4 regions of the Paracoccus zhouxuedongae genome follow, and region 3 is predicted to be linked to each of the others. Evidence: riboswitches for the same ligand, from Rfam matches in the RefSeq annotation. Region 3 holds a riboswitch; each other region holds the start of a gene.
What was found. A riboswitch is a leader RNA that binds a small molecule or an ion and turns the genes downstream of it on or off. The one in region 3 is predicted to bind cobalamin.
Positions count from the first base shown of each region.

Region 1 (4,205 bases), on a different contig from region 3:
CGGCTATGTCATCGCCCAGTGGCGGTTCCGCGGCGCCAACCTGATCTTCGCGCTGATGCTGTTCGGCTGCTTCATCCCGTTTCAGGTGGTGCTGCTGCCGATGGCGCGGATGCTGGGCCTGCTGGGTCTGGCGGGGACGATCCCGGGGCTGATCTTCGTGCATACGATCTACGGGATCGGCTTTACCACGCTATTCTTCCGCAACTACTACGTCACCATTCCGGCGGAACTGGTGAAGGCGGCCAAGGTCGATGGCGCCGGGTTCTTCCGCATCTTCTGGTCGATCTTCCTGCCCTTGTCGCTGCCGATCATCACCGTCACGGTGATCTGGCAGTTCACCCAGGTCTGGAACGATTTCCTGTTCGGGGTCTCGTTCTCGTCCGCCGGATCGCAGCCGGTCACGGTTGCGCTGAACAACATCGTCAACTCGACCACCGGGGTCAAGGAATACAACGTCGACATGGCCGCCGCGATCATCGCCGCGCTGCCGACGCTGCTAGTCTATGTCCTTGCTGGTAAATATTTCATCCGCGGTCTGACCGCCGGATCGGTGAAAGGCTGAAGCCATGGCCCCCATTCTGGATATTCGGAACCTCTACAAGAACTACGGCAGCGTTGAGATCCTGAAGGACATCAACATCTCGATCCAGCCCGGCGACTTTCTGGTGCTGGTCGGCCCGTCCGGCTGCGGCAAGTCCACGCTGCTGAACTGCATCGCCGGGCTGGAGCCGATCAGCGGCGGCACGATCCAGATCGGCGGGCAGGACATGACCCATGTCAGCCCCAAGGATCGCGACATCGCCATGGTGTTCCAGTCCTATGCGCTTTACCCGACCATGAGCGTGGCCAAGAACATCACCTTCGGCATGAAGGTGCGCGGCGTGCCGCAGGCTGAACAGGATGCCAAGCTGGCCCGCGTGGCGGCGCAGTTGCAGATCGACCACCTGTTGAACCGCCGCCCCGGCCAGCTCTCGGGCGGCCAGCGGCAGCGCGTCGCCATGGGCCGCGCGCTGGTGCGCGACCCCAAGCTGTTCCTGTTCGACGAACCGCTGTCGAACCTGGACGCCAAGCTGCGGGTCGAGATGCGGACCGAGATCAAGAAGCTGCACCAGAACCTTGGCGCCAGCATGGTCTATGTCACCCATGACCAGATCGAGGCGATGACGCTGGCCACCAAGATCGTGGTGATGAAGGGTGGTATCATTCAGCAGATGGGCACCCCGGCGGAAATCTATACCCGCCCGGCGAACCTGTTCGTGGCCGACTTCATGGGCAGCCCGGCGATGAACCTGATCCCGGCGCGCGCCCGTGGCACCCAGATCGAGATCGACCGCGACGGCGCCGCGCCCATCGTGCTGCCTGCGCCCGTGGGGGCAAGCCTGCCCGGCGACGTGATCCTGGGCCTGCGCCCCGAGGATATCGCCGAACAGGGCTATCGCAGCGGCGCGGGCGTGCATCATGCCGAATGCCTGGTCGATATCGTCGAACCGGCCGGGGCCGACACCTTCGTCATGACCCGTCTGGGCGGCAAAGAGGTGACGGCGCGGCTGCATGCCGAAACCAGTGCGCGTCCGGGGCAGGTGCTGCCGGTCGCGCTGGACCTGTCCAAGGCCAGCTTCTTCGATCCGGCTTCGGGTCAGCGGCTGAACCCCTGACGGCGGGGACGCAAGGGGCGGCGGGGCAAGCTGCCGCCCTTTTCACCTTGACTTCGCCTGCCCGTTCGCGCGACCTGAGCCTTGCGCTGGTGCCTGCTTTCGGGTGGGCCAAAAGGGAATGCCGTGGGCCGGGTCCGGCCTGACGCAGCCGCCCCCGCGACCGTGACCGGAAAGGTCGCCCAAGGCCACTGTCCCCCGCGGGATGGGAAGGCGGGCGGCCATGGGGCCAGCCCCGAATCCGCAAGCCGGGAGACCTGCCAGCGCCGGACGAAACGGGCGGACGGGGTGTGCCGCAGCCGACGGATGCCGGTGCGACCCGCGCCCCGGCCCTGTCGCGCGGCGCGCCCCCAGGCCCCCAAGGCAAGGACGGACGATGGACGGCAACCCCGCCACCCAAGACAGTGACAGCGCGGTGCTGATGGTCTGCGTGACCTGCCGCGCCGCCCAGCCCGTCGTCGAGGGCGAGCCGGTGCCCGGCGCGCGGCTGCTGGCGGCGCTGGCCGATGGCCCGGCTATGCCCGGCGTCACCATCCGCCCGGTCGAATGCCTGTCGGCCTGCGACCAGGGCTGTGCCGTCGCGCTGTCGGCACCCGGCAAGTGGTCCTATGTCTATGGCCGCCTGACCGAGGCCGACGCCCCCGCCATCGCCGAGGGCGCCACCGCCTATGCCGCCAGCCCCGACGGCATCGTCCCCTGGCGCACCCGCCCCACCATCTTCCGCAAGCAAAGCCTTGCCCGCATTCCCCCCATCGAAGGCTGAACTATGACCGATCTTTCCAAAATCCCCGTCACCGTCATCACCGGCTTTCTTGGCTCGGGCAAGACCACGCTGATCCGGCATCTGATGCAGAACCCCGGTGGCCGCCGCCTGGCGGTGCTGGTGAATGAGTTCGGGACCGTCGGCGTCGATGGCGACATTCTGAAATCCTGCGCGGATGAGAATTGCCCCATCGACAATATCGTCGAACTGGCCAACGGCTGCATCTGCTGCACCGTTGCCGATGACTTCATCCCGACGATCGAGGCGCTGATGGCGCGCAGCCCGCGCCCCGACCACATCCTGATCGAGACCTCGGGCCTGGCGCTGCCGAAACCCCTGCTGAAGGCCTTCGACTGGCCCGCGATCCGGTCGCGCATCACCGTCGATGGCGTGATCGCTTTGGCCGATGCCGAGGCGGTGGCGGCGGGGCGCTTTGCCCCCGATGTCGATGCCGTGCAGGCGCAAAGGCTGGCCGATGAGGGGCTGGATCACGACACCCCCCTCGGCGAGGTGTTCGAGGATCAGATCGCCTGCGCCGATCTGGTCTTGCTGACCAAGGCCGATCTGGCCGGTGAGGCCGGCCTTGCCGCCGCCCGCGCCGCCATCGAGGCCGAGGCCCCGCGCAAGCTGCCGATCCTGCCGGTGACCGATGGCGCGGTCGATCCGCGCGTGATCCTGGGGCTGAACGCGGCGGCCGAGGATGACTTGGCCGCGCGGCCCAGCCACCATGACGGCGCCGACGATCACGAACATGACGATTTCGACAGCGTTGTCATCGACATGCCCGAAATCTCCGACCCCGAGGCGCTGGTCGCGGCCATTCAGACGCTGGCGCGCGATCAAAATATCCTGCGGGTCAAGGGCCATGTCGCGGTGGCGGGCAAGCCGATGCGGCTGCTGGTGCAGGCGGTCGGCGCGCGGGTGCGCCATCAGTTCGACCGGCCTTGGGGCAGCAGCCCGCGGCAGGGCAAGCTGGTGGTGATCGCCGAACACCACGACATCGACGAGGGCGCGATCCGCGCCACGCTGGGGGCCTGAGCCCGCCATGCACGTCATCTTCCGCGAAAGCCATGGGCTTGAGGAAAGCGACACCCCCTATGATCCGGGCCAAGACCCCGCCGATCTGGTGGTGCTGTCGTTTTCCGACAGCGATCTGGGCGCTTTCGCGGCAGGATGGCGGCGCGGGCAGGGCAGCCTGCCCAGCCTGCGGCTGTGCAACCTGGTGGCTTTGCGCCATCCCTTGTCGGTCGATACCTATGTCGAACGCACCCTGTCGGGGGCCAAGGGCATCCTGATCCGTCTGATCGGCGGGGAAAGCTATTGGGCTTATGGCCTCGCCTCGGTCCGTGACCTGTGCCGCAGGCAGGGGATCGCGCTGGCGGTGCTGCCGGCCGATGGGCGGCCCGATCCGGCGCTGCGGGCGGCCTCGACCCTGCCCGGATCGGTGATGGACCGGCTGGCGGCCTTGTGTGACGCGGGCGGCGCGGTGGCGGCGCAGGCGGCGCTGGCGCAACTGGCGCTGGCCGCGGGGCTTTATGCGGGGCCGGTGCCGGGCGACAAGGCGATGCCCGATTGCGGCTTTTACGCCCCCGGCGCGGGGGTGGTGGGCCAGCCCCCGGCTGCGCCGGGCCGCCCGGTGGTGGCCGTCACCTTTTACCGCAGCTATCTGACGGCGGGCGATACCGCGCCTATCGACGCGCTGATCGCGGCGCTGGCGGATCGCGGCTTTGCCCCGGTGGCGATCTTCGCGCCCTCGCTGAAGGCGCCCGGCGCGGCCGATTTCATTGCGT
Region 1 is NZ_JBHFHM010000005.1:190,171-194,375, reverse strand. Features, by position in the region: gene ACEYYA_RS08210 (carbohydrate ABC transporter permease) at 1-562, shown strand, start outside; gene ACEYYA_RS08205 (ABC transporter ATP-binding protein) at 567-1,655, shown strand; cobalamin riboswitch at 1,726-1,931, shown strand; gene ACEYYA_RS08200 (DUF1636 family protein) at 2,029-2,415, shown strand; gene cobW (cobalamin biosynthesis protein CobW) at 2,419-3,453, shown strand; gene cobN (cobaltochelatase subunit CobN) at 3,461-4,205, shown strand, end outside.
Region 1: linked by a shared signal. The riboswitch ahead of ACEYYA_RS08200 (DUF1636 family protein) and the one ahead of ACEYYA_RS14865 (ABC transporter substrate-binding protein) in region 3 are both predicted to bind cobalamin.

Region 2 (4,205 bases), on a different contig from region 3:
GCGTCGCCTCGACATATTCCAGCACCACGAAGCGGTCGTTCCTGACCGCGTCGATGCCCGCAAGGGCCGGGGTCTGCTTCATGAAGGCGATCTTCTGTTCCGCGGTCACATCGCCATAGTTCACGATCACCACCACCTCGGGGTTGCGCTCGATCACCGGCTCCCACCCGATTGCGGCCCAGCTCTTGGGCAGGTCGTCCATGATGTTGCGCCCGCCCGCGGCCTCGATCAGCGCGGTCGGCATCGCATAGGCCCCGGCGGTGAACGGCCCCTTTTCGCCGCTGTCATACACAAAGACGCGCGGCGCGACGCTGGGATCAAGCCCGGCGGTCAGATCGGCCAGATGCGCCTGCCACCCGGCGACAAGGGTGTTGGCGCGGTCCTCGACCCCGAAGATCCGGCCAAGGTTCAGGATGTCGTCATAAAGATCGGCCATGCTGGATCGCGCCTTGGGGCCGATATGGATGCAGCTTTCGGTCAGCTCATAGGTCTGGATGCCCAAGGGGGCCAGCGTCTCGGGCGTGACCTCTCCGCCGACGCGCATCCCGTAATTCCATCCGGCAAAGAAGAAGTCCGGCTCGGCACCGGCCAGCACCTCTTTCGTGGGGTATTTGGCCGACAGTTCGGGCAGTTCGTCGATGCCCGCGCGCATGTCATCATCCAGCGTCTTCCAGCCCGAAATGCCGGTATAGCCGACCATCCGGTCACGCAGGCCCAGCACCAGCATCATCTCGGTCAGGTTGACATCGTTCGACACCGCGCGGGTCGGGGGCGCGGCAAAAATCACGTCGCGGTTGCAGCTTTTGACCGTGACGGGATGGGCCAAGGCGGGCAAGGTCGACAGGCACAGCGCGGCAAGCGACAGGCGGATCATGGGGATGTCCTTTCGGGATCGTTCACAGATGAAAGCTGAAACGCGGCACCGGGGTGCTGCGGTCGATCAGGGCGCGCACGTCAAAGGCCTGTGCCAGGGTCGCCTCAGTCAGGGCGGTGGCGGGCGGGCCGTCGGCCAGCACCCGGCCCTGATGCAACAGCAGCACCCGGTCGGCGAAATCGGCGGCCAGCGACAGGTCATGCAGGCTGGCGATCACGGTCAGCCCCAATCCCTTCAGCAGCGCGAGCAATTCAAGCTGGTGGCGGATGTCCAGGTGGTTGGTCGGCTCGTCCAGCACGATCACCTGCGGCTGTTGCGCCAGGGCGCGGGCGACCATCACCCGCTGCCGCTCCCCTCCCGACAGGGTGGTCAGTGGGCGGTCGGCGATCGCGGTCAGCGCCAGACGGTGCAGCGCAGCCTCGATGATCGCGCCATCCCCAGCCCCGGTCGCCGACAGGGCCGCCGCCCAGCCGCGACGATGCGGCAATCGGCCAAGCGCGACGATCTGCCGGGCGGTCAGCGCCTGGTCCGAGGGCTGTTCCTGCAACACCGCGGCGATCTGGCGGGCCGCCTCGGTGGCGGGGATGCGCCAGATGTCGCGGCCCATCAGCCGCACCGTGCCCCGCCGCGGCGGCTGGTGGCGATACAGCAACCGCAACAGCGAGGTCTTGCCCGCGCCATTCGCGCCGCAGATCGCCATGATCTGCCCCGCCGGAACCGTGAAATTGATGTCGGTCAGCAGCATAGGCCCGCCACGCGGCCCCCATGCGACATCCTGAAGCTGAACCACATTCATTGCAGCGGAGCCCGCCCGGTCACGATGATGGCCGAGGGGATGCGCGACAGCCGCTGTGTCGCCGCGCACGTATCCGGCCCGCCCGCATCGGCCCCGCACAGGGCGATCAGATCGTCGATGCTGTCGGCGGGGTCGACATTGCCGAACAGCCAGTTTGCCTTGGCCGTGGCCCGCCAGGCGACAAGGCAGGGGCCGCAGCGGCAGCCTGCGCAGCCGGTCAGGCTGGCGGTGCCCGACACCTCGAAATCGTCGCCCATGCCGCTGGCCGCGACCGCATCGCGCAGCCGCTCCAGCAGCAGAAGGCCCGGCGCGCAGGTCGCGCCCTGCACGGTGCAGGCAGTGCAAAGGATCGTCCGATGCGGTGCCGATCGGGCCACGTCAGGGGCGGGGCGCGCCGACGGCGGCCGTTGGGTGTGGTTCATCACAGGCTCCTTCCGGGGCACCCCGCCCGGCACGGTTGATTGCGATGATGGCAGGTCTCCTGACTCGCGGGTCTGGGCTTGCCCCGCCTTCCCATGCCCGCGGTGGCGGGGCACAGTGGCTGTCGGGGGTCGCTCGCCGCTTACAGTTGCGGGGGCAGTCACGGGATTGGCCTGATCGCGCAGCGCCGCACCGTATTCCCTTTTCACCCGGTCGCGCATCGCCCGACCGGGAACCATCGCCGCCAGACTTGCCCGCCGCTCTGGCCCCGTCAAGCGCAAATGGCGCCGCCGGCCAGACCGTCGCGTGGCTGCCACACCCGGTGCCGCCTGGGCCGCGGGCAGTCATTTCGGCGTTGCAGCGCCGGTCTGTGGCCGTTACCCGATCAAATCACTAAGGATTCGCAGCTCACTGTCCGCCACGCCATCCTTCAACCCATACGAACATGAGGGATTGCAATGAGGATCAGACTTCTACCCCTGGCCGGGGTGTCGGTGCTTGCGCTGTGCAGCGCAGCAATGGCACAGGGCCTTGCGCCGCGCAGCATCACGCTGGACCCGATCACGCTGATCGCCGAGGGCACCGAAAACATCAAGGCGACGGGCGGCGCGATTGTCGACCGCGAGGATCTTGAGGCGCAGCAACCCGCCGACACGTCCGAGCTGTTCGCGCGTGAATCCTCGGTCACCGTGTCGGGTGGCGCGGGGCCATCGAAGCGCATCCATGTGTTCGGGATCGAACAGTCCAAGCTGGCGGTCAGCGTCGATGGCGTGCCGCAGGGGCCGACCAGTTGGCACCACACCGGATCGAACATCATCGACCCCGCCTTCCTGCGCGCGGTCGAGGTCGAGGCCGGGGCCGCCGCCGCCGATGCGGGCTTTGCGGCGGGCGCGGGTGCCGTGCGCTATGAAACCCTGGGCGCGCGCGATCTGCTGACCGATGGCCGCACCAGCGGCGGGCGGGTGGCGCTGTCCTATGGCAGCAACGGGCGCGGACTGTCGGGGTCGCTGGCCAGCTATGGCGTGCGCGGCGCGCTGGATTGGTTCGTGATGCTGCACGGTCAGGACGGGCGGAACTACAAGGCTGGCGACGGACGCGAGATGTTCGGCTCGGCCCCGGCGGCACGTGGCGGGCTGGTCAAGCTGGGCTTTGAATCCGAACCCGGCCGGCTGGAATTGTCCTATGAAAAGGCCCGCGATCAGGCCGATCGCCTGATCAAGATGAACATGGACCTGGACCGCGACCCGGAGGTGTTTCCGCTGCGGTCCGACCGCGAGACACTCAGCCTGACCTATCGCGCCACGGCGCCGGGGGCGGTCTGGGATCCGATGGTGCGGCTTTACCACAGCCGCAACGATTACTGGCGGCCGAACTATTCGCTGGGCGATCTGGCGGGTGGCAAGGGGCGGATCAATGGCGACATGATCCTGCAACGCGACACGTTCGGCGGCGTCGTGCAGAACACGTTCACGCTGGACCAAGGCAGCGTGACGGCGGGCGTGGACTTTGCCCATAATGACTATCACCTTGACAATTATGGCGATCATTCCGCCGCCCAGCCGCGCATCCGCAACTTTTCGACGCTTCAGGCCGGGGCCTTCGTGCAGGGGCGCTTCGCCTTTGACAACGGTTTCGACCTGTCCACCGGGCTGCGCTATGACCACCACCGCTTCACCGACTGGAACAACGCCCGCTTCACCGACAGCGGCGCATCGGGCAATGCCACGCTGTCCTATCGCTTCAGCGACGCGGTCGAGGTGTTCGCCGGCGCCTCGCGCAGCTGGATGGGCTTTGACAGCGGCGAATACGGGATGCTTCACGCCCGCAACGCCGCGTTCCGCACCGATCCCGGCTATCGCCCGGCGACCGGCACGACCTACAAACTGGGGGTGAACGCCAGTGGCGAGGGCTGGACGGCGGGGGCCACCCTGTTCGACATCCGGCTGAGCGGGCTGGCGCTTTACAACTCTGAAAGCGGCTTGCTGGAAAATGACAAGCAGGGCCGCAGCCAGGGGGTGACGCTGACCGGCGCGTGGCAGCGCGACAACACCCGGATCGGCGCGACGCTGACCCATGCCAAGGTGACCTATGACGGCGCCTTCAGCCTGCCGCAGG
Region 2 is NZ_JBHFHM010000005.1:233,696-237,900, forward strand. Features, by position in the region: gene ACEYYA_RS08395 (ABC transporter substrate-binding protein) at 1-874, opposite strand, end outside; gene ACEYYA_RS08400 (ABC transporter ATP-binding protein) at 897-1,619, opposite strand; gene ACEYYA_RS08405 (DUF1636 family protein) at 1,667-2,092, opposite strand; cobalamin riboswitch at 2,125-2,345, opposite strand; gene ACEYYA_RS08410 (TonB-dependent receptor domain-containing protein) at 2,549-4,205, shown strand, end outside.
Region 2: linked by a shared signal. The riboswitch ahead of ACEYYA_RS08405 (DUF1636 family protein) and the one ahead of ACEYYA_RS14865 (ABC transporter substrate-binding protein) in region 3 are both predicted to bind cobalamin.

Region 3 (4,205 bases):
CAAGCGCGAGGCAAGGTCGGCGGCGATCAGGAACACCGCCCCTGCCAGCGCCGTCGCCGGGATCAGCGCCCCGTGGCGCACGCCCACGACGAAGCGCATCGCATGGGGCACCACCAGTCCGACAAAGCCGATCGAGCCGACAAGGCTGACCATCACCGCCGTCATCACCGTGACCGCGCCGATCAGCACGATCTGCACCCGCCGCACGTCGATCCCCAGCGAGGCAGCGGCCCCCGCGCCAAAGGCAAAGGCGTCCATGGCGCGCGTGAACCACAGGCAGACCATCAGCCCCGCCGCGGCCGCCGGTACCGCCAGTGCGACATCGGGCCAGCGCACGCCCGACAGATTGCCCAGCAGCCAGAACATGATGCCCCGCGCCTGTTCGGCATTGGCCGACTTGGCGATGAAGAACGAGGTCAGCGCGTTGAACAGCTGCGAGCCTGCAATCCCGGCCAGCACCAGCTGCGCCGAACCGCCGCCCGCCGCCCGCGCCAGTGCCGCGACCAACAGAAAGGCCAGCGCGGCCCCGACAAAGGCGCCGCCCGAAATGCCGATGGCCCCGGCGCCGACGCCCATGATCGTGACCGCGACGGCCCCGGTCGAGGCCCCGGCCGACACGCCCAGCAGATAGGGATCGGCCAGCGCATTGCGCACCAGCGCCTGCAACACCGCCCCCGACAGTGCCAGCCCCGCGCCACACGCGGCCGCGACCAGCGTGCGCGGCAGCCGATAGAACCAGATGATACCCGCGTCGATGGGGTCGACGACATGGCCCGCCCCCCACAGGTTGTTGGCCAGGACCGCTGCCACCGTCCCCGGCGGCAGCGGCGTTTCGCCGATCACGACGCCCGCCAGAACGGCCAGGGCCAGCACGGCCAGCCCCGCCGCGACCTTCCACAGGCGCGCGTGGATGGGCGAAACAGGCAGAGCCGTCACTTCAGGTCGAACCCGGCCAGCGCCTCGGCCAGCGTTTCCAGCGCGGCGATGTTGCGGATCGAGGGATCCATCGAATGCCCGTCCAGCACCACGATGCGGTCATTCTTCACCGCGTCCATCTGGCTGGCGACCGGATCGGACTTGAGAAAGGCCAGCTTTTGTTCAACGTCGTCGGCCTCGAACCGGCGGCGGTCCATGCGGGCCACCACGATCACCGAGGGGTTGGCGCGGGCGATCGTCTCCCAGCTGACGGTCGGCCATTCCTCGTCGCTTTCGACGACGTTCTTCAGCCCCAGCTGCTCCATCATCCAGCCGGGCGGGCCTTTGCGACCAGCGACATAGGGATCCACGTCCATCTCGGCGGACGAGAACCAGAACACCGCGGATGCGTCCTTCAGCTCCAGCGCGCGGGCCTTGTCGACGGCTGCCTGCTGGCGTGCCTGAAGCTCTGTGACCAGCGCCGTGCCGCGATCCTCGACATCGAAGATCTGCGCCAGCTCGGTCACGCCCTGATAGATGCCCTCGGTCGAGAACATCGCCGTGCGCGTGCCGTCCGCGCCCTTGGAATTGTCCTTGCCGGCGCAGTCGGCGGGCAGGATGTAGGTCGGGATGCCCAGATCGCGGAACTGTTCGCGCGTGGCGACGATGCCCTGCGGGCCGATATGCCATTCATATTGAATCGCGACGATGCCCGGCCGCTTGGTGACCACGCTTTCAAAGCTGGGGTCGTTGTCGGCCAGCCGCTCGACGCCCGCGTTCAGCGTCTCGAACTCGGGCAGGACGCTGGTGAACCAGACCGAGGTGCCCTTCACCTTGTCGCCAAGGCCCAGCGAATACAGGATTTCGGTCGCAGCCTGACCCACGGTGACGGCGCTGTCGGGCGCCTTGTCGAAGGTCACGTCCACGCCGCAATTGGGCAAGGTCAGCGGGTAATCGGTGGCAAAGGCCGGCAGCGCGGCGGTGGTGAAAAGCGTCAGCAGGATGGGTCTGATCATCGTCTGTCTCCGGTCATGAAAGGGGAACCGGACACGGGACGGAAGGCCGCAACCCCGCACAGCCCGCCGCACAGGGCAGCCCGGAAAGGACAGAATTGACGGAACCGGGCCGCGTCGCGACCGCTGGCAAAGGACATCTTGCACCTTCCCGGACACCCCGCCCGGTTTGTTGAAACTCCTGCGTCGGCAGGTCTCCTGACTTGCGGATCGTCGAGCTGGGCAGCCTTCCCGCGGATTGTGACCGCAGTGGCATGATCGCCCACCCCTCACCGCCTACAGTTGCGGGGGCAGTTCCGGTTCGCCATGGCCCGAAGGACAAGGCGGCGGATTCCCTTTCAATTCCTTACGGAAACCGACGGGAATAAGCGTTAACGGGTGTTCGGCCCGGGGGCAAGCGGATAAGTGGGGCGTGGGTAATCGGCAGGTCATGGCCGCCAATCGCGCGCGTCGGGTCGGCGCGGATGCGCTGGATTGAGCCGCCAACCTGTTGCAGCGCATTGGGCCGCCGGGGCCGTCGCGGGGCTGCGCATCAATGCGGCGGCAGGGAGTAGTGCCGGGACCGGTGTTTGAGGCAGAGGCGTTTCGAGATTTCTGACCCTGTTGGGGTCAAATGTGAGCGGATGTGTGTCGGGGTCGGCTACTGGACCAGCAGCCAGAACAACATCGATCCCTATGCCCATACGAACCTGATCGGCCTGGGCCACGGCGAGGCGGACACCAACTTCAAGATCTTCTGGGGTGGCTCGGTCCCCCAGCCGCCTATCGATCTTGGCGCGAACTTCCCCTGCAACACCTCCGGCGTCGACGTCTACGATCTGTCCCTGTTCGCGCCGCCCGGGGCGGGGATCGTGCATTACGAGGTCGCACGCCTGAACACAGGTCATGTCGCCACCGGCACCCTGTCCGGCCCGCCCGGCATCGCTCTGCCGGGCCAGACCACTCTGCTGAGCTATCAATACGCCTGGCGCAGCAACCACACGACTGCCGCCAGCGTCGCATGGGACATCATGTCGGACTATGTCGAGACGGATTTCTGAGTGGGTTGCTGGGTTGTAAACGGGCCGTTTACGAAAATCGACGTCCTGCAAATATCCGTGGCAGAGCCTGCAAATATCCGTGGCGAGCCACACCCATCAGAGCTTCCTTTCGGACTTAGCTCCGGTCGAATTGTGAAGCACACACATGCGGCACTCACAGTCGCTGCGGCGTGGACTTCACAAATCTAGTGTTTTCAGGCCGTTAGAAAAATTTGGCTCCGGCGGTAGGGTTCGAACCTACGACCAATTGATTAACAGTCAACTGCTCTACCGCTGAGCTACGCCGGAACATGGGGGGCGTATAGCAAGGGGTTTGGGGGGCGTCCAGAGGGGTTTCGTGACTTTTTTGAAATATTCGGACCGCCGTCAAAGGGGTGCGCCGGGTGGTCTGGCGGGGGCGTTTGATGGGCGGGGTTCAGGGCTGACATGGGGGCGGATGGGGCAGGGATGGTTGCTGGCGATCCGGCTGCCTGCGGGTTTGGGGCGGTGGCCCTGGCGGCGGATGGCTGGTGCCACTCCGGCCCGCGTTGGCGGTGCAGGGATGGCCGGTGTGACGCGGTGCGGGTGGCTGTGCAGCGGGACGCGGAACCGGGTGTGGTGGCCGCCTGGGGCCGTTCGGCGATCCCAGGCGCGGGCTAGTCACCGAATGGAAAGGGGGCCGCGATTGCGGCCCCCGGCTGTTTTTGGTCGCCTACATCGCGTCGGCGGCGTTCTTCATCAGGAAGTCGGTCACCATCTGGCGCTGGTCGTCGTCCAGACCCGCACGTTCAAACATCGACGGCAGGATGCCCTTCCACTGCTGCTGGGTAAACCCGGCCGGGTCGCGCGGGCCGTGGCAGACGGTGCAGCGTTCATAGAACATGCGCTCGCCCGGCTCCATATGGGCGTAAAGCTCTTGCACCAGATCATAGATCCGATCCAGGCCCAGTTGGTCGCCGTCGATCTCGGCCAGCGGCTCGCCGGCGATGATCTGCGGCGGCTCATAGGCCAGGTTCGGGCCTTCGGGATCGGTGCATTTGCGCATCGACACCAGACAGGTGTTCGCCGTCGTCGCCGCACTCAGCCCCGAGGACGCCTGGGTCGAAGTGACAAAGTTCACCAGACCCGAGTTGCAGCGCCCCTTGCTGTCCAGTTGCGGCCAGCCGCCTTCATAGATCGACACCACCCCCGGCATGATGTCGTCGCTGACCACCGCGCCCGCGATCACCGTGCCGCGGTCGTTGTAAAGTTCGACCAG
Region 3 is NZ_JBHFHM010000020.1:20,971-25,175, reverse strand. Features, by position in the region: gene ACEYYA_RS14870 (FecCD family ABC transporter permease) at 1-927, opposite strand, end outside; gene ACEYYA_RS14865 (ABC transporter substrate-binding protein) at 933-1,931, opposite strand; cobalamin riboswitch at 2,100-2,303, opposite strand; gene ACEYYA_RS14860 (hypothetical protein) at 2,552-2,968, shown strand; tRNA gene ACEYYA_RS14855 (tRNA-Asn) at 3,182-3,256, opposite strand; gene ACEYYA_RS14850 (molybdopterin-dependent oxidoreductase) at 3,660-4,205, opposite strand, start outside.

Region 4 (4,205 bases), on a different contig from region 3:
CGTGTTCATCGGTGCGGGCATGGACCGCGCGGCGATCTGCGCGGCGCTGAATGGGGCGCTGATGGATGCGGATGATTTCACGCCGGACGACTGGCGCGGCCTGCCGGACCCCTTCCCCGCCTGGGGCTAGGGGGCGCGGCGTTCCAGCAGATAGATGTCCATGACCCAGCCCAGCCGATCCCGCAACGCGGCGCGGGCCGCGCGGATGTCGTCGATCACCTGCGGCAGCGGCCCGGCGATCAGCACCTGTTCGGCCATGCCGACGCAGCCGCCCCACCAGACATGCAGCCGGTCGGCCTCGGGCAGCCCCGCCATCGCCAGATCGCCGTCCAGCATCACCACCACGCGGTCGGCCCCCTCGGGCCAGCCGTGGTCGCGCAGCCGCCGCCCCGTGGTGATAACCACCGGCGCGCCCAGCCCGTTCAGCGGGATCGCATGGCCCGCCGTCAGCGCCTGCATCGAGGTGATGCCCGGCACCACCGTCAGCCGCGGCGCCGGGTCCAGCCGCGCCGCGATGCGCAAGGTACTGTCGTAAAGCGAGGGATCACCCCAGACCAGCAGCGCGACATCGGCCACGCCGGGATGGCGCGCAATCGCCTGTTGCCAGCAGACAGCGATGGCATCGTGCCAGTCATCGACCGCGCGCAGATAATCGCCGGTCGCCGCGCGACGCGGCATGTCGAAGGTCTGGATGATCGTGTCAGGCCGCGTCAGGTGCTGATCCAGCATCCCCTGCCGCAAAGCCGCCAGCGCCGACTTTTCATCACCTTTCAGCGGGATCAGGATCAGGTCAGCGCGGTTGATCGCCTTGATCGCCTGAAGCGTCAGATGGTCGGGATCACCGCTGCCGATGCCGATCAGCGCAAGGTCCAGCGGCTTGGTCATGGCGATCCCCGATGGGCCGGGGGCGGCGCGCGCCCCCGGAGCTGTAGCGTTCAACCCGCGTCATACAGGCGCGGCGTCACCAGACCCGAGCCACGCAGGCCGTTCAGCGCCTTGGCACCAGCCAGCACGGCCAGATCGGCGATCGGCTCGATCAGGACGACCAGCATGTAGGCCGCGCCAAAGCTGGCGATGCCCGCCAGGTTCTCGGCGCCAAAGCCATGGCCGTAGATCGCCCAGAAGGCCACCCACAGCACGACCCCGCCCTGATAGGCGGTCGACAGTTTCAGCGCCTGCACATAGGTCAGGTCGACATAGGCGGTGCCCGGCGCGATGATGCGGCGCACCAGCGCGTGAATGGCAAACAGCGGGACCAGCAGCGTGGTCACGTTCATACCGAATTGCGGCAGGTCGCTGGGTGCAAAGAACACGCCCTGGATCAGCAGCCCAAGCACCAGCCCGATGGCCGCCGGGGCGGTTCCAAGGATCAGCAGCAGCGTCGATCCAAGGATGAAATGCACCTCGGACACGCCGACCGAAAAGTGCGGCAGCACCTCGAAGAAGATAAAGACGGCGATGGTGGCGATCAGGCTGCGCACCGCAAGCGAGGCGAACCCGCTGGCGCGAATGGTGTTCAGCGACTCGCGGATCGCATAGATGACAGCGGCGCTGCCCGTGGCGGCCCCAAGGGCCATCTTGACGCCAGTGACGACGCCGGGTTCGATATGCATGTTTCCCTCCATCCGTCACACCCGACGGCATCAGCTACGTTGACGCAGGGCCGGTCTCCTGGCTTGCGGCTCTGCGCACCCTCGCCTTCCCATCCCGAAGGGACAGTGGCATCCGAGGGCCGCTAACCGCTGACAGTCGCGGGGGCGGCTCGGTCCGGGGGCGCCGCGATTTGGTCCGCCCCTTGCCGATTCCCGTTTCAGTCCCGACGCTTTGCGCCTGATGGGACACCTTGCCCGGCCATTTGGACTGCCGCTGGCCAACCGGTCAAGGGGTGTCGTCGGGGCCGCCACCGTGCGGGCGATGCTGCCCGCCCTCATCGGCCAGCGAACCATACAGGATCAGGCCGGGATGCTGCCCCGCCGGGCCGTCTGCCAGATGCACCACCAGACCGGCCAGCGTGCTGCGGGTCAGCCTTTGCTCGGGGTGGCCCACGGCCTCGGCCAACAGGGCGGGGGTGGTCGCGGGCAGGCCATGCGCCACCAGCCCGTCGACCAAGGCCGCGAAACTGCGCTGCCCCATATAGACGGCGGTTGTGGCGCGCGGATCGGCCAAGGCGGCCCAGTTCAGATCCTCGGGCAGCGTGCCGCGCACATCGGCGCCGGTCACGAACTGCACCCGCCGCGCCGTCAGCCGCCGGGTCAGCGGAATCCCCGCCGCCGCCGCCGCCGCCGTGGCCGAGGTGACGCCGGGCACGATCTCATAGCCGATGCCCGCAGCCTCCAGCGCGACGAGTTCCTCCTCCAATCGGCCAAACAGGCTGCAATCCCCGGATTTCAGCCGCACCACCCGCGCCCCGGCAGCGGCGTGATCGACCAGCAGCCGGTTCACATGATCCTGCTTGGCCGAGGGGCGACCGGCGCGTTTGCCGACCCCGATCAGATCGGCGCCGGGCCGGGCATGGGCCAGGATCGGGCCGGATGACAGATCGTCAAACAGCACCACATCTGCCGCCGCCAGCCGCGCCACCGCCTTCAGGGTCAGCAGTTCAGGGTCGCCCGGACCCGAGGAGACAAAGGAAACAAAGCCGCTCATGCCGCCACCGTTACCGCCTTAGGCGCTGCCGGGAAAGCGCGGATCGGTGCCGCGCGGCCGGAAACGCCGATCATAGTCATCCGCATAAAGCCGACTGTCGTCAAAGCCCTCGGCCGCCAGGGCCGGGCCGACCAGAATCAGTGCGGTGCGGTCGGGATCGGGGCCGACCGTCGCCACGATGTCGTCCAGCCGCCCCCGGATGATCCGCTGATCGGGCCAGGTTGCGCGCCAGACCACGGCGATCGGGCAATCGGGGCCGTAATGCGGGGTCAGATCGGCCACCACCCGGTCCAGCAGGTGAATCGACAGATGGATCGCCAGCGTCGCCCCGGTGGCGGCAAAGGCCGCCAGCCGCTCGCCTTCTGGCATGGCCGAGGCGCGGCCCGGCGTGCGCGTCAGCACCACCGATTGCGCCAGGCCGGGCAGCGTCAGTTCGGCCCCAAGCGCGGCGGCGGCGGCGGCGAATGACGGCACGCCGGGCGTTACGTCATAGGGGATGCCCAGATCGCGCAGGCGGCGCAACTGTTCGCCCATCGCCGACCAGACCGACAGATCGCCCGAATGCAGCCGCGCCACATCCTGCCCCTGCGCATGGGCGGCGGCGATTTCGGCGATGATGTCGTCAAGGCTCATCGGGGCGGTGTTCACGATCCGCGCGCCGGGCGGGCAGTGATCCAGCAGCGCGGCGGGCACCAGGCTGCCGGCATACAGGCAGACCGGGCAGGCGGCGATCAGATCGCGCCCGCGCAGGGTAATCAGATCGGCCGCGCCCGGCCCTGCCCCGATAAAGTGAACCGTCATTCTGTCGTTCCTTCCGATGTCGCGGCCAAGGCGGCAACCGCCATGCCATTGTCGCTGATCTGGCGGCCCGCGATCAGCCGCGCGCCGGGGCCTGCGGCGGACAGCGCGGCGGCCTCGGCCAGTGATCCGGTGCCAAAGCGGGCGCGCACCCGGTCGCTGTCTGTGGGCGTGGCGATGCCATCCACCGGCACGGCGCGCAAGGGCAGACCCAGCCGCGCGGCCAGACCCGTCAGCGCCGTCGCCCCCGCCTTGTCCGGCGCAGTCGCCAGCAGGTCGGGCGACGCGCCCCCTGCCGCCGCCACCGCCGCCGCAAGGGCCTGCGCCAGATCATCGACGCTGGCCGCGCCGCGAAAGCCAAAGCCGGCCGCGATCACAGCACCACCGCCCATTGCACGACGCCGCGCGCATGGGTCCAGCCGCGCATCCGGCCCAGCGGCCCGGCCTCGGCCAGATCAACGCGCATCAGCCGCCCGCCCCGCCGCGCGTGCAGGTCAGTCACCAGCACCTGCGTTTCCAGCGTCACCGCATTGGCCACCAGCCTTGTGCCGGGCGGCAGCGCCAGCAGCCGGTCAAACAGCGCCGCGTCACCGCCACCGCCGACGAACACCGCCTGCGGCGCGGGCAGGCTGTCCAGCAGCGCGGCATGATCGCCCGGATGCAGCGTCAGCCGGTCATCGACGCCAAAGGCCTGCGCATTGGCGCGGATATGGGCCTGCCGGGCGGGGTCACGCTCCACCGCCTCGGCCCGGCCACCCGCC
Region 4 is NZ_JBHFHM010000005.1:178,686-182,890, forward strand. Features, by position in the region: gene ACEYYA_RS08130 (GTP-binding protein) at 1-130, shown strand, start outside; gene cobF (precorrin-6A synthase (deacetylating)) at 127-885, opposite strand; gene ACEYYA_RS08140 (energy-coupling factor ABC transporter permease) at 936-1,613, opposite strand; cobalamin riboswitch at 1,645-1,861, opposite strand; gene cobA (uroporphyrinogen-III C-methyltransferase) at 1,879-2,646, opposite strand; gene cobM (precorrin-4 C(11)-methyltransferase) at 2,665-3,447, opposite strand; gene ACEYYA_RS08155 (cobalamin biosynthesis protein) at 3,444-3,836, opposite strand; gene cbiE (precorrin-6y C5,15-methyltransferase (decarboxylating) subunit CbiE) at 3,818-4,205, opposite strand, start outside.
Region 4: linked by a shared signal. The riboswitch ahead of ACEYYA_RS08140 (energy-coupling factor ABC transporter permease) and the one ahead of ACEYYA_RS14865 (ABC transporter substrate-binding protein) in region 3 are both predicted to bind cobalamin.